Phenylobacterium zucineum HLK1: one gene and its partner. Each later gene encodes a partner of the first gene's protein in a complex. Links are inferred from orthologs where the notes say so. Each region holds a gene or a part of one and is shown in the gene's direction. Other genes may lie near its edges. The genes, in order: PHZ_RS12740 and uvrB.

Region 1 (7,266 bases):
GTAGCGACGCTCGATCGTCCCGGGCGGGGCGGCGACCGTCACGCTCTCCAGGCTGGCCGGCGCGATGTCCTCCAGGGCCGCCGAGCCGGGGATCAGCGGGGAGACCTGCACCGCGCCGGCCGGCGCAGGCGCGAGCTCCGGCGGCGGCAGGCCATAGACGGCGGAGACCGGAGACGGGCTCAAGCGGCGGCAACTCCCTGACCGCGCGACGCTGGCGGCCGGAGGGCGATACCGGGCGGGGCGGCGCACGTCCAGCGGCGGGAACGCAGCGCGAACACCGGGGTGCCCTGGCGCGCCCGGCGTGCTAAGGGCTCCCGGAAATGTCTTCTGAGTCCTACGAGCCCCCTGCCCCCCGCGTGAGCGACCTCGCCCGCGTCGATCCGCCTGCCGCCGACTACCTGCAAGGCCTCAATCCCGAGCAGCGCGAGGCCGTGCTCGCCACCGAGGGGCCGGTGCTGGTGCTGGCGGGCGCGGGCACGGGCAAGACGCGGGTGCTGACCACCCGTCTCGCCCACATCCTGGCCACCGGCAAGGCCCGGCCATGGGAGCTGCTGGCGGTCACCTTCACCAACAAGGCCGCCCGCGAGATGCGCGAGCGGATCTCGCACATGATCGGCCCGGCGGCCGAGGGCCTGCGCTGGCTGGGGACCTTCCACTCGGTGGCCGCCCAGATCCTGCGCCGCCACGCCGAGCTGGTGGGGCTGAAGTCGAACTACACCATCCTCGACGACGACGATCAGGAGCGCCTGATCAAGCAGATCCTCGAGGCCGAGAACATCGACGCCAAGCGCTGGACCCCCAAGGCGCTGGCCGGCCTGATCGACCACTGGAAGAACCGCGGCTGGCGGCCCGACCAGCTTCCGCCGGCCGAGGCGCAGGCCTTCGCCAACGGCCGCGGCCAGGCGCTGTACCGGCTCTACCAGGAGCGGCTGCGGGTGCTGAACGCCTGCGACTTCGGCGACCTGCTGCTGCACAACATCACCATCTTCACCAGCCAGCCCGACGTGCTGGCCGACTACCACGCCCGCTTCCGCTACCTGCTGGTGGACGAGTACCAGGACACCAACGTCGCCCAGTACCTGTGGCTGCGGCTGCTGGCCCAGAAGAGCCAGAACCTCTGCTGCGTGGGCGACGACGACCAGTCGATCTACGGCTGGCGCGGGGCCGAGGTGGACAACATCCTGCGCTTCGAGCGGGACTTCCCGGGCGCCAAGGTCGTGCGGCTCGAGCGCAACTACCGCTCCACCAGCCACATCCTGGCCGCCGCCTCGGGCCTGATCGCCGCCAACAAGTCCCGCCTGGGCAAGACGCTGTGGACCGAGGCCGAGGGCGGCGAGAAGGTCATCGTGCGCGGCGTCTGGGACGGCGAGGCCGAGAGCCGGCTGATCGCCGACGAGATCGAGCGGGCCAAGCGCGCCGGCCGCCGCTACCGCGACATCGCCATCCTGGTGCGCGCCTCGTTCCAGATGCGCGCCTTCGAAGAGCGCTTCGTCCTGCTGCAGATCCCCTACACGGTGGTCGGCGGCCCCCGGTTCTTCGAGCGGGCCGAGATCCGCGACGCCCACGCCTACCTGCGGCTGATCCAGTCCGAGGATGACGACCTGGCCTTCGAGCGGATCGTCAACACGCCCAAGCGGGGCATCGGCGACACCACCGTCCAGAAGCTGCTGCAGGTCGCGCGCCTCAACGGCGTCTCCGCCACCCGCGCGGCGCGGCAGATCGTGCTGACCGACGAGCTCGCGGCCCGGACGCGGACGTCGCTCGCCAATTTCCTGCGGGACCTCGACCGCTGGCGCGCCGAGGCCCAGCACGTCGCCCATCCCCGCCTGATGGAGGCGGTGCTTGAGGAGAGCGGCTACACGGACGCCCTTCGCCTCGATAAGAGCCCGACCGCCCAGACCCGGCTCGAGAACCTCAAGGAGCTGGTCCAGTCGATGGGGAACTTCGACACGCTCCAAGCCTACCTGGAGCACGTCTCCCTGGTCATGGACCTCGACCGCGGCCCCGCCGCCGACGCGGTGCAGATCATGACCCTGCACTCGGCCAAGGGCCTGGAGTTCCCGCTGGTCTTCCTGCCCGGCTGGGAGGAAGGCGTCTTTCCCTCGCAGCGCTCGATGGACGAGAAGGGCGAGAAGGGCCTCGAGGAGGAGCGGCGCCTGGCCTACGTCGGCATCACCCGGGCGCGGGAGGAGGCGCGGATCAGCTTCGCCGCCAACCGGCAGGTCTACGGCCGCTGGACCAGCCAGCTGCCCTCGCGCTTCGTCGACGAGTTGCCCCTGGCCAACGTCGAGGCCAGCTCCGAAACCGGCTACTACGGCGGCGGCCCGGGCATGCAGCAGCACGGCAGCCGCTGGGACGAGAGCCCCTCGTTCGGCGCCGGCTATTCCTCGCCCGGCTGGCGGCGGGCGCAGGCGTCCAACTACCGCGGCAGCCATCCCGGCCGCCAGCAGGTGATCGAGGGCGACGGCCGGCTGGTCGTCACCGGCTCTGAGGCCAAGAGCGACTACAGCCGCGGCGACCGCGTCTTCCACCTCAAGTTCGGCTACGGCACGGTGAAGGGCATCGAGGGCAACAAGCTGACCGTCGCCTTCGACAAGGCCGGCGAGAAGAAGGTCATCGACAGCTTCGTGGAGAAGCAGTCCTAGGCCTCGGGTCCCCGCCGCCGCATCAGCCGCCGCGCAGCGAAGGTCGCAAGTCCGGCCACCACCGCCGCGCCGGCCGCCATCAGCGGGGCCGCCTTGCGGAGCCGGGACTGGCGAGACGCCGCCTCGGCGGCGCGGCGCATCGGCTCGGGCCGCACGCCGTCGGAGCCGGCGGACCAGGCCGCCGCCTCGCCGACGCGCCCGCCGGGGCCCTGCTCGGGCGCCGGCGCCAGGGGCTCACCCACCGCCGGCTGGGCGTGCTGCGGCTGCACGCCGCCCGCCGCCTCGATGTCGGCCTGGGCGGCGTTGCGGCGGAAGGTGACCGTCTCGCCGGCGCGGTCCACCTCGGAGACCTCCCAGCCATGACCAGTCCAGGCGCGGCTGTGCGACTTGTCGGGGTCGTTGGCCCACCACGAGCCGCCGGACCTTGCGCCCTTGGGCAGGGGGAAGCCCAGCACCTCCTCCAGCTCGGCGAAGCTCGCGCGCCATTCGTCGGCGCCGTGGCCGGACAGGCGTTGGGACAGGGGCTTGTACTTGCTCATGGCGGCTAAACGCACGGCGGCCGCATCGGCGCCATGGAACTGAACCGTCCGAAGGTTCGCGCGCTATCGCATCGATGCGCAGCTCGTTTCTCCAGAGCCCGTTTTCCAGGGCCGACCTGAAGCCGATCCTGACAGGCGCCGCCGCCTGCGCCGCGTTCGGCCTCCTGCTCGGCGCGGCCATGCAGCCGAACCTCCGCGGCCCGACGGACGTCGAAGGCCCCCAGATGCTCGCCGGCGTCTCGGGCGCCCGGCAGCCACAGCTGCAGGACGTGGGCGCCTCGTTCGCGGCCTACGAAACCGGCGTACCCGACTACGTCGTGGGAACGGATTGGCTGGAGCCGCCGGAACAGTTCGACGAGGAGGTCCCGATCCCGGGCGAGGACGAGACCGTCGCCTTCGCCGAGGACGACGCCTACGAGCCGGTCGCCATCGTCCGCTGGGAGGAGCCGCCGCGGGAGCCGGCGCGCTATCCGTCGCTGGACGGCGGCGTAGCCTACGGCGTGGCCTACGCGGGCGACCTCCCCGCGCCCCCGCCGCCGCCCGAAGACTCCGAGCTCGCCGAGATGGCGGCGGCGACGCCGGGCTGATCCCCCTCGCCTTTCGCGCGCCGGGCCGCTAGAGGCTCACGCCCATGAGCGACGAGGCCGTCCAGATCATCGCCCGCGGCCCGCGCCGCATTGCCGAAGCCGCAGCCGCCGCGCTGGAGGCCGAGCCCGCCACCGAGGCGCTGACCTACTCGATCCTCGAAGAGGACGAGGACCACGACGTCTGGCGCATCGACGCCTTCCCGACCACCGACCAGGAGCGCGAGGCCATCGCGGCCGTGCTGGTGCGCTTCGGCGACCTGCGGGTGAGCACCGAGGTGCTGGCCGACGCCGACTGGCTGGCCATGGCGCTGTCGGGCCTGCCGCCCGTGCGAGCGGGCCGGTTCTTCGTCTACGGCGCCCACGACCGGGGCCTGGCCCCCGCCAGCACCGTGAACCTGCGCATCGAGGCGGGCGCGGCCTTCGGCACCGGCCACCACGGGACCACCGTGGGCTGCCTGCTGGCCTTCGACGAGCTGCTCAAGGCGCGCCGTTTCCCGAAGGTGCTGGACGTGGGCTGCGGCACCGGGGTGCTGGCCATCGCCGCCGCGCGCACAGGCTCGGAGCTCGCCGTCGGCACCGACATCGACCGCGTCTCGGTCCGCATCGCCAACGAGAACGCCACGCTGAACCGGGCGGGCGCCGAGTTCGTCCACGCCTCGGGCCTCGGCCATCCCGCGGTCCGCACCCGCGGCCCGTACGACCTGGTGTTCGCCAACATCCTGGCGCCGCCGCTGGTGGCGCTGTCGCAGGACATCCGCAATGCGCTGAAGCCCGGCGGGCTGGCGATCCTCTCGGGCCTACTGCGGACCCAGGAGCGGCGCGTGCTGGCGGCCTACCTCTCCAAGGGGTTCAAGCTCCAGCGGCGGCTGCACCGGGACGCCTGGGCCACGCTGGTCGTTCGCAGGCCCTGACGGAACCGCCCAAGGAACCCGCGCCCGAGGAACCCCACAGGGCGAGCGCCGTTCTCAGCCGGAAGGCCAAGCTTGGCCGAGGAGGAGGCTGAGATGACCGAGCCGTACGAACGCACCACCATCACCAACGAGCCGACCCGCACCGTCGAGGTCCGCCGCGGCGGAAGCGCGGCGGGCTGGTGGGTCGCCGCCCTCGTCGCCATTGTGGCGATCGTGGCCGTGATCTTCATATACAACGCCGGCGCCGGGGACGACGAGCTGCAGGCCGCCCGCGAGCAGGGCGAGGCCGAGGCCTCCATCGCCGCGGCGAGCCAGTCGGCCCACGACGCCGCGGCCGTGGCCGCCCAGGCCGCGCAGGACGCCGCCGCGGGCGCGGCCGCCGCCACCGAGTCGGCCGCCAACGCCGCCGCCGAGCAGACCGAGGAAACCGCCGCCGCCGCGTCCGAGGCGGTGAACGACGCCGCGGCCGACGTCGCGGACGAGCCCCGCTAGGCCAGCTTTCTGGCCCCGAGCGCCGCGAGCCAATGGGCCTCGCGGCGCTTGAGCTCGTCCGTCAGGCCCATGGGGCTCAGGTCGGGATCCTCGATCCGCTCCAGCACCTCGTAGGAGAGCGCGTCGGCGCCATGCGCCCGCAGCGCCGCCTGCAGGTCGCGGTTGGGGTGGCTGCCCATTCGCAGGGCGAAGCGGACGCTGTTCTCCTGGGCGTCGATGTTGCGCGAGACGCCGATCCAGGCCGCGCCGGCGGCCTCGCAGCGCAGGACGTAGATCCCCGCGGAGACCTTGCGTTCCTTGAAATCCCGGATGGCCTGGCGCTTCGAAGCGGACATGGGCCAGCGTTAGCCGGCCCCGGCCGCAGCGTCAATTATATCCGGGTAAAATAGAGCCTTTGATCGGCGCGCGGCGAGGGCCTACATCGAGGTCATGCGCCAGACCTTCGACGAGACGACCGACCGCAGCTTCGGTCCCAAGCACGTCCCCCTGATCCGCCAGGCCATGGAGGCCCAGGGGCTCGACGGCTTCCTCGTGCCGCACGAGGATGAGCACCAGAACGAATACCTGCCGGCGGCCAACGACCGCCTGGCCTGGGCCACCGGCTTCACCGGCTCGGCCGGAGCGGCGGTGATCCTCAAGGACAAGGCCGCGGTGTTCGTGGACGGCCGCTACACGATCCAGGTCCGCGACCAGGTGGATCCGGCCTTCTTCGAGATCCGCGACCTGGTGGACGGCGGCGTGCCGGCCTACCTCGAGCAGGCGGCCGCCAGCGGCCAGAAGATCGGCTACGACCCCCGCCTGCACAGCCCCGACGCCCTGCACCACCTGCGCGCCGCCGCCGCCAAGGCCGGCGCCGAGCTCCTGCCGGTGGCCGAGAACCCGCTGGACCGAGCCTGGGGCCAGGCGCGCCCGCCGCAGCCGACCGCCCCCGTCGTTCCCCATCCGCTGGAGTACGCGGGCGAGGATTCGGCCGACAAGCGCGCCCGCGTGGGCGAGCTGATCGCCAAGAGGGGCGCCGACGCGGCGGTGCTGACCGCCCCCGCCTCGATCGCCTGGCTGTTCAACGTGCGCGGCGGCGACGTCATCCGCAGCCCCCTGCCCCTCGGCCAGGCCATCCTGAACAAGGACGGCACGGCGCGGCTGTTCCTGGACCCGCAGAAGGTCACGCCCGAGCTGCCGGCCTGGCTCGGCAACCAGGTGCGCCTGGAGACGCCGGGCGACCTGCCCCAGGCGCTGGCCGACCTGAAGGGCCTGAAGGTGGCGGTGGATCCCGCGCAGTCCTCGGCCTGGTACTTCGAGGCCCTGCAGAGCGCCGGCGCCGAGGTGGTCCGCGCCGAGGACCCCTGCGCCATCCCCCGCGCCTGCAAGAACAAGGTTGAGATCGAGGGCAGCCGCAAGGCGCATGTGCGCGACGGCGCGGCCCTGTCGCGCTTCCTCCACTGGCTGGCCACCGAGGGCCAGGAGAGCCCGCCCGACGAGATCACCGCGGTCCAGAAGCTGGAGCAGTTCCGCGAGGCCACCGGCGCGCTGAAGGACCTGTCCTTCGACACCATCGCCGGCGCGCTCTCCAACGGCGCCATCTGCCACTACCGGCCCACCGCGCGGCTGAACAAGCGGGCGGAGAAGGGCAGCCTGCTCCTGGTGGACTCCGGCGGCCAGTACCTGGACGGCACCACCGACGTGACCCGCACCGTGGCCATCGGCGAGCCGACCCGCGAGATGTGCGAGCGCTTCACCCTGGTGCTGAAGGGCCATCTGGCCCTGGCGCGGGTGCGCTTCCCGGCCGGCACCACCGGCAGCCAGCTCGACGCGCTGGCCCGCGTGCCGCTGTGGGAGGCGGGCCTCGACTACGACCACGGCACCGGCCACGGCGTCGGCAGCTACCTGGGCGTCCACGAGGGTCCGCAGCGGATCTCCAAAGCCCCGAACACCGTCGCCCTGCGGCCGGGGATGATCGTCTCGAACGAGCCCGGCTACTACAAGGAAGGCGAGTACGGCATCCGCATCGAGAACCTGCAGTTCGTCACCGAGGCCGAGCCGGTGGCCGGCGGCGAGCGGCCGATGCACGGCTTCGAGGCCCTGACCCTGGCGC
Region 2 (11,120 bases), 1.7 Mb from region 1 along the record:
CAGAATCCGACGCAGATCCAGGCCGCCCTCGAAAAGCGAAGGCCCAGCCGCTACATAGGCGCCCATGAGCGTCTGCAGCGTTCCCGTCACGATCAACGCCGAGCGTCTGTCCGACGGCCTCGTCGAGGCCGCGCGGGCGGCCGTGGGCCTGCCGGCCGGCACGCGGATCGTCGCGGCCATGTCCGGCGGGGTGGACTCCACCGTCACCGCCGCGCTGCTGGCGCGGGCCGGCTACGACGTGGTGGGCGTGACCCTGCAGCTCTACGACCACGGCGCGGCGGTCCAGAAGAAGGGCGCCTGCTGCGCCGGCCAGGACATCCACGACGCCCGCACGGCCGCCGAGGGCATCGGCATCCCGCACTACGTCCTGGACTACGAGAGCCGCTTCAAGCAGCAGGTCATCGAGGACTTCGCCGACGCCTACCTGCGCGGCGAGACGCCGATCCCCTGCATCCGCTGCAACCAGACGGTCAAGTTCCGCGACCTGCTGGACGTGGCCCGCGACCTGGGCGCCCAGGCCATGGCCACCGGCCACTACGTCCGCCGCGAGGCGGGCGCGGAGGGACCCGAACTGCACCGCGCCGCCGACCCGGCGCGCGACCAGTCCTACTTCCTGTTCGCCACCACGGCCGAGCAGCTGGACTACCTGCGCTTCCCGCTGGGGGCGATGCCGAAGCCGGCCGTGCGCGCCGCCGCCGCCGAGCTGGGGCTGGCCGTCGCCGACAAGCCGGACAGCCAGGACATCTGCTTCGTGCCGGAAGGCCGCTACACGACCATCATCGACCGCCTGCGCCCGCAGGGCGCGGAGCCGGGCGACATCGTGCACCTCGACGGCCGGGTGCTCGGCCGGCACGAGGGCGTCACCCGCTACACCATCGGCCAGCGCCGGGGGCTGAACGTCGCCGTCGGCGATCCGCTGTTCGTCGTCCGCATCGACGCCGACGCGCGCCAGGTGGTCGTCGGCCCGCGCGAGGCGCTGCTGACCCGGGCCCTCGGCCTGAAGGAGACCAACTGGATCGGCGGCGGCCCCTCCATCGAGGCGGCGTGCGAGGCCGGCCGGCCGGTGCTGGCCCGCGTCCGCTCGACCCGCGAGCCGGTCCCGGGCCGCCTCTCCCTGGTGGACGGCGTCCCCGGCGTGGTCTTCGACAACCCCGAGGAAGGCGTCGCCCCCGGCCAGGCCTGCGTCCTCTACGCCCCCGAATCCCCCACCCGCGTCCTCGGCGGCGGCTTCATCGCCGGCACGGTGCGCGACGCCTGACGGCGAAGCCGTCCTTCGACACCAAGGTCACGAAGCGCACGAAGACCACCAAGAGGGGCCCCCTTCGTGTCCTTGGTGATCTTTGTGGTCTTGGTGTTCAGATACGGAGCCGCCGCTGGCGCGGCGTCTCCGGCGGTCTTCTTGATCGTTGCGCCGTCCGCAACGTGACCTTCTGTTTCACCGGCCGCTGAATTATATCGGCGGCATGACCCAAGCCTCCGATCCCGTCGTCATCGCGTCGTACGCCCGCACGCCCATGGGCGGCTTCCAGGGCGTGCTGTCCGCCGCCAAGGCCACCGAGCTCGGCGCCGCCGCCGTCAGGGCCGCCGTCGAGCGCGCCGGGGCCCAGCCGGACCAGATCGAGCAGATCGTCATGGGCTGCGTCCTGCCCGCGGGCCTCGGCCAGGCGCCGGCGCGCCAGGCCGCCCTCGGCGCGGGCCTGCCCAAGTCGGTCGAGGCGACCACGGTCAACAAGATGTGCGGTTCGGGCATGCAGGCCGCGATCCTGGCGCACGACGCCCTCGCCGCCGGCTCGGCGGACGTGATCGTCGCGGGCGGTATGGAGAGCATGACGAACGCCCCGTACCTGATGCTGAAGCACCGCGCCGGCGCCCGCATCGGCCACGACACCATGTACGACCACATGTACCTCGACGGGCTGGAGGACGCCTACGAACCCGGCCGGCTGATGGGCTCCTTCGCCGAGGAGACGGCGAAGCAGTACCAGTTCACCCGCGAGGCCATGGACGAGTACGCGATCGGCTCGCTCAAGCGCGCCAAGGCGGCCACGGAGTCCGGCGCCTTCGCGAAGGAGATCGTCCCGGTCCAGGTCACCGACCGCAAGGGGACGGCCACCGTCGAGCATGACGAGCAGCCGCTGAAGGCCGACCCGGCCAAGATCCCGACCCTGAAGCCGGCCTTCGCCAGGGACGGCGCCATCACGGCGGCCAACGCCAGCTCGATCTCGGACGGCGCCGCGGCCCTCGTCATGACCCGCGAGAGCGTGGCGAAGGCGCTTGGCCTGAAGGTCGTCGCGCGCATCGCCGGCCACGGCGCCCACGCCCACGAGCCGGGCCTGTTCACCACCGCCCCGGTCCCCGCCATGCAGAAGGCGCTGAAGCGCGCCGGCTGGAGCGTGGACGACGTCGACCTGTTCGAGGTCAACGAGGCCTTCGCCGTCGTCGCCATGATCGCCGAGCGCGAGCTGGGCATCGACCGCGACAAGCTCAACGTCAACGGCGGCGCCTGCGCCCTCGGCCACCCGATCGGCGCCTCGGGCGCCCGCATCCTCGCCACCCTGCTGGCCGCCTTGGAAGCGCGCGGCGGCAAGCGCGGCCTCGCCTCCCTCTGCATCGGCGGCGGCGAAGCCACCGCGATGGCGGTGGAGCTGGCCTGAGCCGACCCCCTCCTCCCCCGTCGGGGGAGGGGGACCGCGAAGCGGTGGAGGGGGCCTAGCCCCATCCGCCGAGCCGCCGGCAAGCCCCCACCACCATGCTGCGCATGGTCCCCCTCCCCCGACGGGGGAGGAGGGGCGGACTTGGATCCCGTTACCCCGCCGCGTTCATGTTGATGGTCATGCCGCCGGGGAGCTGCATGTCGCCGGGGGCCATGCCGGCTGGGCAGGGGCCTTCCCAGGCGGCGGTCAGGGTCATCTCGTGGCGGCCGTTCATCTGCGGAGCCTGGGCGCCGGTGGTCTCGGTGACCGCCTTGACCTCGTAGCGGCTGGCGAAGTCGCCCGTGGCCGTTCCCGAGGTCGTCGCCTTGCCGCCCGAGCCCATGTCGCAGACGCTCTCGAACCGCCAGCCGCCGGCGATCGGCGTCACCACGTTCTTCTCGCAGCGGTCCTGGTCCACCGTCTGGCCGTAGACCGCCATCCGTCGGTCGGTGGCCTCGTCGAAGCAGATCTTCATCGTCTGGCTCATGCCGGCAGTGGTCACCGTCTGGCTCCAGAGGCCGGGCTTGCGGGCCGGCGGCGCGGCGGCGCCGGGGGCGGGCAGGGCGGCCGAGGGCGCCTGGGCGGCGGGCGCCTCGGCGGTCTCGGTCTTCTTCTGGCAGGCGGCCAGGACGAGCGGGGACAGGGCGGCCAGGGACAGGGACAGGACCAGCGTTCGGCGCATCTTGCATCTCCTCCGTGGAGCCCGGACCTTAGTCCGGGAGCCATCCGCCGCGCGAGCGGGTTTCAGCCCCGAAGGAGGAGCACCACATGGCCGAGCTGCGCGACACCGGCGACCGCTACGAGATGGATGAGCAGGGCCACACGTCCTACGCCGACTACCGCCTGAAGGACGGGACCCTCTACATCGACTACGTGTTCGCCCCGCCGCCCCTACGCGGCACCGGGGCCTCGGGCCGCCTGATGCAGGCCATCGGCGCCCGCGCCCGCGACGCGGGGGTGAGGATCGTCCCCATCTGCGGCTACGCCGCCGCTTGGCTGAATCGCAGCCCGGACTACCGCGACCTGCTGGCCTAGCCCCCCATCCCGTTCCGTTCCCACGCCAGTGGGAAGGGTGGGAAGGGTGGGCGGCGCCCCCCACCCTCCTGCCATGCCATGTCAGCAGGCCTGTGCGTTAGGGTGGCGGAGAGACCCTGCAGAGCCTACCTTTCGCCCCATGCCCCGCACAGCAGCCCCGGCCGGCGTCTCGGACATGTCCGCGGCGTTCGACTACGACGAGAACACCATGCCGCTGCTCTGGAAGCCGCACCGTCCGGAGCGGCCGGAGAAGAGCGAGGGCGGCCGCCGGTTCAAGCTCGTCTCCGATTACCAGCCGGCCGGCGACCAGCCGCAGGCGATCCGCGAGCTCGTCGAGGGCCTGGAGGGCCGCGAGCACGACCAGGTCCTGCTCGGTGTCACCGGCTCGGGCAAGACCTTCACCATGGCCAAGGTGATCGAGGAGACGCAGCGCCCGGCGCTGATCCTCGCCCCCAATAAGACCCTCGCCGCCCAGCTCTATTCCGAGTTCAGGAGCTTCTTCCCCGAGAACGCGGTCGAGTTCTTCGTCTCGTACTACGACTACTACCAGCCCGAGGCCTACGTGCCCCGGACCGACACCTACATCGAGAAGGACAGCTCGATTAACGAGCAGATCGACCGGATGCGCCACTCGGCCACCCGCGCGATCCTGGAGCGCGACGACGTCATCGTCGTGGCCTCGGTCTCCTGCATCTACGGCATCGGCTCGGTCGAGACCTACTCGGCCATGACCTTCCAGCTGAAGCCCGGCGACCGGGTGGACGAGAAGAAGCTGATGGGGGACCTCGTGGCCCTCCAGTACAAGCGCAACGACCAGGCGTTCGAGCGCGGCACGTTCCGCCGCCGCGGCGACACCATCGAGATCTTCCCGGCCCACTACGAGGATCGCGCCTGGCGCATCAGCCTCTTCGGCGACGAGGTCGAGGCGATCGTCGAGTTCGACCCGCTGACCGGCAAGAAGACCGCCGAACTGCAGGGCGTGAAGATCTACGCCAACAGCCACTACGTGACGCCCAGGCCGACGCTCCGCCAGGCCATCAACCAGATCAAGGTCGAGCTGAAGGAGCGTCTCGACTGGCTTGTCGCCAACGGCAAGCTGCTGGAGGCCCAGCGCCTCGAACAGCGCACCACCTTCGACCTGGAGATGATCGAGGCCACCGGCTCCTGCGCCGGCATCGAGAACTACTCCCGCTACCTCACCGGCCGCCGGCCCGGCGAGCCGCCGCCGACGTTCTTCGAGTACATCCCCGACAACGCCCTGCTGTTCGTGGACGAGAGCCACCAGACGGTGCCGCAGATCGGCGCCATGTACCGGGGCGACTACCGCCGCAAGTGGACCCTGGCCGAGTTCGGCTTCCGCCTGCCTTCCTGCATCGACAACCGCCCGCTCAAGTTCGAGGAGTGGGACGCCATGCGGCCGGACACCGTCCACGTCTCGGCCACCCCCGGCCCGTGGGAGATGGAGAAGACCGGCGGCGTCTTCGCCGAGCAGGTGATCCGCCCCACCGGCCTGATCGACCCGCCGGTGGAGGTGCGCCCGGTCAGCAAGGACGGCTTCTCCCAGGTGGACGACGTGATCGACGAGGTGCGCCAGACGGCGGCCCGCGGCTACCGCAGCCTGATCACCGTCCTGACCAAGAAGATGGCCGAGGACCTGACGGAGTTCATGCACGAGCAGGGCCTGCGGGTCCGCTACATGCACTCCGACGTGGACACCCTGGAGCGCATCGAGATCATCCGCGACCTGCGGCTCGGCGCCTTCGACATCCTGGTGGGCATCAACCTGCTGCGCGAGGGCCTCGACATCCCCGAGTGCGGCCTCGTGGCCATCCTCGACGCCGACAAGGAGGGCTTCCTCCGCTCGGAGACCTCCCTGATCCAGACCATCGGCCGCGCCGCGCGGAACGTGGACGGCCGGGTCATCCTCTACGCCGACAGCGTCACCGGCTCCATGGAACGCGCCATGGCCGAGACCCAGCGCCGGCGCGAGAAGCAGATGGCCTACAACCTCGAGCACGGCATCACGCCCGAGAGCGTGAAGAGCCAGATCAAGGACATCCTCGCCAGCCCCTACGAGAAGGACCGCGTCACCGTCCCCGTCGGCGTGGCCGAGGACGGCAAGCCGTTCCTGGGCGACAACTTCAAGACCACCCTGCGCGACCTCGAGAACCGCATGAAGGAGGCGGCCGCCAACCTCGAATTCGAGGAAGCCGCCCGCCTGCGCGACGAGATCAAGCGCCTCAAGCTCCTCGACCTCGAGTTCGCCGCCGACGCCCTCGCCGGCGAAGGCGAGAGCGGCGACAAGGAAGCCGTCAAACGCGTGCGCGCCGAAGCGCGCGCCGAAAAGCAGGAACAGTTCAGGAAAGGGCGAGGCCGGCGGTAGGCGCCAGTCCGCCCCATGGCGGGAGAGGGGACAGGCCACGTCCTGCCCGCCTCCGCTGTGACGTTAGTCACACCCCTTAACTACACACCGTGGCCACAAATCCCCACCTAGCCCGGTAACAGGCTTAACTGGCGCCGTTCATGCGGCTGACAGGGAACCTGTGCTGTCTCAGGACGTAACTTTGGGGCAGCAAGGCGAGGAAGGCCTTCCAGCGGACCGTCGTGGGACGCGGGCCCTCCCGAGACCTTGGGTTGGGGATTTGAGGTACTTGAGAATGTCACCGTCTCTCAGCGTGGTCGCCGACAACGACCTGAAAGTCAGTCCCAGCGTTCCGAAGGCCGAGACCGTCGCCCAGCGCGTGCGGCGCCTCCAGCAGGAGGCCAAGCAGCTCGCCAAGGACCACATCAAGGCGCTGTCCGCCCAGCTCGTCGAGGTGGAGCAGATGGCCGCCGAGATCGCCGAGGGCGGCGAGGCCTACCCGCCCGGCGTACGCGACCTGGCCCGCCGCCTGGTCGAGGACATGGACAGCCGCGTCCAGACCCTGGAAGCGATCGTCGCCCGGACCTGAGCCCGGGCGGGGGTCCTTTCAAGACCCCAGTCATACCGGCCGCGAGGGGGCCGGTGGCGGGGCGGGGACATCCCGGGCGTTATGGCCCCTCCGTGCGAGGAGGCCGCCGGACGCAGCCGGCCGTTAACTGCGCTCCTCAAGCTTACCGACATCGCCGCTCCATCCGCCGCGCGCCCGTTCGTGTGTGAGCCGCCGTGCGCGTGAGCCGCCGCGCGCGCCGCCCCTCCTCCCCCGTCGGGGGAGGGGGACCGCGAAGCGGTGGAGGGGGCTTGCCCCATCCGCTGCGCCCGCCGGCCAGCCCCGCCCCCGTGCCCCGCCCCCGTGCCTCGCCCGGTGCCCCGCCGGGGAGGGGCCGCGAGAAATTTGGCGCGCACGACGCCTCGTGGTATTCAGAACAAAACCGGTACGGCGGCTCTTTTCCATTGTGGATCAATCGCCTCGGCCCCCGCGCGATGCGCGCGAAAGGGGTTGAGACGTCGCCGGGCGCTGCACCATTCTGGCGCCCGGATTGAGGGGGGAGACGCGGATGCTTCGGACGCTGGGCGTGGCGATCGCGGCGGTGGGACTGATGGGCGCGGGCGACTGGCGCGACCTCGACCCCGAGACTGCGCTGGTCATCGAGACCACCAAGGGGCGGGTCGTGGTGGAGATGGCCCCCGCCATGGCGCCCCAGGCGGTGGCGCGAGTGAAGACCCTGGCGCGCGAGGGCGTCTACGACGGCCTGCAGTTCCACCGGGTGATCGACGGCTTCGTCGCCCAGACCGGCAACCCGAACAACCGCGACGGCGGGACCTCGGCCCATCCCGACCTGCCGCCGGAGTTCCAGTTCCGCATTCCCGCCGAGGCCGCCACGATCGTGGTCGAGCGCAGCGACGGGATCGAGGGCCTCGTGGGCGCCGTCCCCTTCGCCGGCGTGCGGCTGCCGGACGGGCGGATCCGCGGCTGGGGCGCCTACTGCCCGGGCGTGGCCGGCATGGGCCGGCAGGCCGATCCCGGGACCGCCAACTCCGAGATCTTCTTCATGCGCGCCCCGGCCCGGCGGCTGGACCACGAATACACGGTCTGGGGCCGGGTGGTGCAGGGCCAGGAGGCGGTGCTGACGGTCGCCGTTGGCGAGCCGCCGAAGGTCCCCGACCTGATGCTGAAGGTGCGCGTCGCCGCCGACCTGCCGCCGGCCGAGCGGCCGAGGCTGCAGGCGCTGGACCCGGCCGGCCCCGCCTTCGCCGCGCGCCTGGCGGCCCTGAAGCGGGAGAAGGGCGCGGCGTTCACCGTCTGCGACGTGGACGTCCCGATCCGGGAGGCGCCGGCGCCTGCGGCGCCCTGACGCGGGCCTGCGACCTTCCGTCCTGTTGTTGCGGCGCAGCAATCCCCATACCGGGCGCTCAGGTTTCCGGAGCGTCGGCGTTGAAGTTCGAAGTCGTGGAAAGCGCCGGCGAGTGGATCGTCCGCCGCGAGGGCGAGGAGATCGCCCGCTTCGCCGGCCAGGACGAGGCCCTGAGCCACGTGGCCGACCGCCTGCGCGAGGCCGACCCCGCCGAGGGCGCCTCCCTTGCCATGCGCTACCAGCGGCGCGCCTAAGCCGATCCCGCCACGCACCCCGTCCTCCCCCAATGGGGGAGGAGGCGGGAGAAGCGCCTAGGCCTGCCGCACCTGGCCGCGGGCCTGCGCGGCGGCGGCCATGAGACGGCGGGCGGATTCCTCGGCGGCATCGGGCGTCATGGAGAGCGCCACGGCCTTGGGACCGAGGATCACCACCTCGCCCTCCACCGGAACGGCCGTCATCGGTTCGCTGTAGGCTGACTTGGATTCATGCATCTCGTGGACCTGCCCGGCACAACCGGGCGACGGGGCAGGCTGTTCCCCGGTGAACGCCGCTCGCCGCAGGGCGTTGTGGTCGGGTGAGCCGCATCAACCACTTCCTGGACAGCCTCGACGCGCGCGACCTGGCCGCCATCGAACCGGCCCTGGAGCGCCTGTCGCTGCGCCAGAACGACGTGCTGACCGAGCCGGACCAGCCGGTGTCGCACGTCTACCTGCCGATCGACTGCATCCTCTCGGTCGTGGTGCTGATGCGCGACGGCGGCCAGGTGGAGAGCCGCACGCTGGGCCGGGAGGGCGGCTACGGCCTCCTGCACAGCCTCGGCTCGCGGATCGCCTTCGAGCGGATGATCGTGCAGGTGAGCGGCGACTGCTGGCGCGTGCCCACCGCGACGCTGCAGGCGGCGGCCGCGAACAGCCCGGCACTCACCCGGGCCATCGTCCAGCACGGGCAGGCCAGCCTGCTGCAGGCGGCGCGCTCGACGGCCTGCAACGCCCTGCACCCGGCCGAGAAGCGGCTGTGCCGGTGGCTGCTGCTGACCCAGGACCGGCTGGATTCCGACGTCCTGCCGCTGACCCAGGAGCACCTGGCGATCATGCTGGGCGTGCAGCGCACCACGGTGACGGGCGTGGCCATGCAGCTCCAGGCCCGCGGCGTCATCTCGTACTCGCGGGGGCGCATCCGCGTCCTCGACCGGGAGGGGATCGAGGCCTGCGCCTGCGAGTGCTACGGCGCCATCCAGGAGACCACCCGCCGGATCCTGCAGGGCTGAGCCCGGCTCGGCTCTTGCGGCGCAGGCCCGTTGCGGGCCAGATCGCGCCTCTTCCGGAGGGCTGTGGTTGCGCATCTTCAAATCCCTGAGCGTCCGCGTGCTGATCGGCCTCGTCCTGGGACTGGCGATCGGCGCGGCGGGCGCGGCGTACGGCGGGGCGGGCGTGGCCCGGGTCATCGAGTCGGTCGAGGCGTTCGGCGGGCTGTGGCTGAACGCCCTGCGGATGACCGTCATCCCGCTGATCTTCGCCGTCCTGGTCACCGGCATCGCCCAGGTCTCCGACGCGGCGGCCACGGGCAAGCTCGCCGCCCGCGCCGTGGGCTGGTTCGCCGGCCTCTTGCTGCTCGCCTGCGCCTTCAGCCTGGTGTTCGTTCACGGCGTCCTGGCGCTCTGGCCGGTCAGCGCCGAGGGCGCGGCGGCCCTGCGCGCCGGCGCCCAGGCCGTGCCCGCCGAGGCGGCGACGCCGGACTTCGTCGCCTGGGTGAAGAGCCTTGCGCCCTCCAACCCGGTGAAGGCCGCCGCCGAGGACGCCGTCCTGCCGCTGGTGGTGTTCGCCATCTTCACCGGATTTGCGCTCACCCGCCTGCCTGCCGAGCGCGGCCGCACCGTGATCGAGGTGTTCCAGACGCTCGGCGAGGCGATGATCATCATCGTGCGCTGGGTGCTGTGGGCCGGGCCGGTCGGCGTCTTCTGCCTGGCGCTGGGCGTGGGCCTGCGGGCCGGCGTCGGCGCGGCCGGCGTGCTCGGCCACTACATCGCCGTGGCCTCCCTGGCCGGGGCGGGGATCAGCGTCGTGGCCTACATCCTGGCGGTGACCATCGGGCGGGTGCCGCTGGGCCGCTGGGCGCGGGCGACGGGGCCGGTGCTGGCCACCGCCTTCGCCACCCAGTCCTCGCTGGCCTGCCTGCCGGCGATGATCGAACGGACCCGCGACGACCTGGGCGTGCCCCAGCGGATCGCCGGCCTCGTCCTGCCGCTGGCGGTGGCGGTGTTCCGCTTCACGAGCCCGGTGGTGAACCTGGCCGTGGCGATCTTCGTGGCCCACGTCTACGGCATCCAGCCCTCGGCCCTGCAGTACGCCGGGGCGGTACTGGTGGCCCTGGCGGTCAGCGTCGGCTCGGTCGGCCTGCCGGGGCAGGTCTCGTTCATCATCAGCGTGGCGCCGATCTGCCTGGCGCTGGGCCTGCCGATCGAACTGCTGCCGATCCTGCTGGCGGTGGAGGTCGTGCCCGACATCTTCCGCACCGTCGGCAACGTCACCGGCGACATGGCGGTGACCGCCATCCTCGCCCGCAACGAGGAGAAGCCGCCCGAGCCCGAGGGCGCCTAGCCCGCGACGGCGATCCAGAGCGCCGCGGCGGCCTGGGCCGCGGCCACCGACCACAGGAGGCTGCGGAACGGCTCCTTGCGGGTCTTGTGGCGCAGGATCTGCTGGGCCGCGATCGCGCCGGGCGAGCCGCCGATGGCGGCCAGCAGCAGCAGGGTCGTCTCGGGCGTGCGCCGCTCGCCGCGCACCGCGGCGCGCTTGTCGGCGGCGAAGGCGGCGAAGGCGGCCAGGCTGGCCCCGGCGATCCAGGCGAGAAGCATGGTGCGGGGCCGCCGGCCTAGCCGGCGGTCGGCGGCTCGGTCGCTTCGGCGGGTTGGGCTTCGGCCGGTGCGGCGTCGGCCTCGGGAGCCGGTTCGTCCGCGGCCGGGGCGCCCTCGACGGTGTTCACCCGGAAGGCCGAGCCCATCAGGGCGGCGCGCTGCTCCAGCGTCTTGGCCGTGGTCTCGCACTTGGCCGGCAGGGCCCAGCTCATCCACTCCTGGGCCTTGCGCGCCTTGGTGACGTCGGGCCCGGCGGTCCACAC

What was found.
Region 2: the proteins of PHZ_RS12740 (region 1) and uvrB are in contact, whole or in part, in a crystal structure (PDB 7EGT), measured with the Thermus thermophilus proteins. The link is inferred for Phenylobacterium zucineum HLK1 from one-to-one orthologs. Residues at the interface, in WP_096412145.1 of Thermus thermophilus: His654, Arg656, Phe657, Gln666, Asp668, Glu669, Lys680, Arg681, Leu682, Ser683, Lys685, Tyr686, Ala687; in WP_096411307.1 of Thermus thermophilus: Glu23, Leu25, Arg26, Asp27, Gly28, Glu29, Arg30, Phe31, Arg55, Glu326, Asp327, Phe328, Glu379, Ser382, Gln383, His398, Gly400, Arg401.

What each region holds. Positions count from the first base shown.
Region 1 is NC_011144.1:2,607,454-2,614,719, forward strand. What follows is about bases 1-2,982. They hold PHZ_RS12740 (ATP-dependent helicase), read left to right. Parts: upstream 1-320; coding sequence 321-2,645; downstream 2,646-2,982. Other genes in these bases: PHZ_RS12735 (class I SAM-dependent methyltransferase), read right to left, coding at 1-183; PHZ_RS21735 (DUF7662 domain-containing protein), read right to left, coding at 2,642-2,982. In the rest of the region: more of PHZ_RS21735, read right to left, coding at 2,983-3,184; PHZ_RS12750 (hypothetical protein), read left to right, coding at 3,259-3,771; PHZ_RS12755 (50S ribosomal protein L11 methyltransferase), read left to right, coding at 3,816-4,682; PHZ_RS23130 (hypothetical protein), read left to right, coding at 4,776-5,174; PHZ_RS12765 (GIY-YIG nuclease family protein), read right to left, coding at 5,171-5,509; PHZ_RS12770 (aminopeptidase P family protein), read left to right, coding at 5,604-7,266. UniProt on the Escherichia coli protein: A helicase with DNA-dependent ATPase activity. Unwinds DNA duplexes with 3'-5' polarity. Translocates on single-stranded DNA with 3'-5' polarity. Initiates unwinding more efficiently from a nicked substrate than double-stranded DNA.
Region 2 is NC_011144.1:874,207-885,326, forward strand. The notes cover bases 3,559-6,489. They hold uvrB (excinuclease ABC subunit UvrB), read left to right. Parts: upstream 3,559-3,867; coding sequence 3,868-6,111; downstream 6,112-6,489. Other genes in these bases: PHZ_RS04330 (GNAT family N-acetyltransferase), read left to right, coding at 3,559-3,728; PHZ_RS04340 (hypothetical protein), read left to right, coding at 6,386-6,489. Also shown: tRNA 2-thiouridine(34) synthase MnmA, read left to right, coding at 65-1,258; PHZ_RS04320 (acetyl-CoA C-acyltransferase), read left to right, coding at 1,464-2,654; PHZ_RS04325 (DUF3617 domain-containing protein), read right to left, coding at 2,806-3,375; more of PHZ_RS04330, read left to right, coding at 3,462-3,558; more of PHZ_RS04340, read left to right, coding at 6,490-6,679; PHZ_RS04345 (peptidylprolyl isomerase), read left to right, coding at 7,206-8,003; PHZ_RS22990 (hypothetical protein), read left to right, coding at 8,084-8,257; PHZ_RS22995 (hypothetical protein), read right to left, coding at 8,315-8,461; PHZ_RS04355 (Crp/Fnr family transcriptional regulator), read left to right, coding at 8,578-9,270; PHZ_RS04360 (dicarboxylate/amino acid:cation symporter), read left to right, coding at 9,338-10,600; PHZ_RS04365 (DUF1294 domain-containing protein), read right to left, coding at 10,597-10,857; PHZ_RS04370 (hypothetical protein), read right to left, coding at 10,875-11,120. UniProt on the Escherichia coli protein: The UvrABC repair system catalyzes the recognition and processing of DNA lesions. A damage recognition complex composed of 2 UvrA and 2 UvrB subunits scans DNA for abnormalities.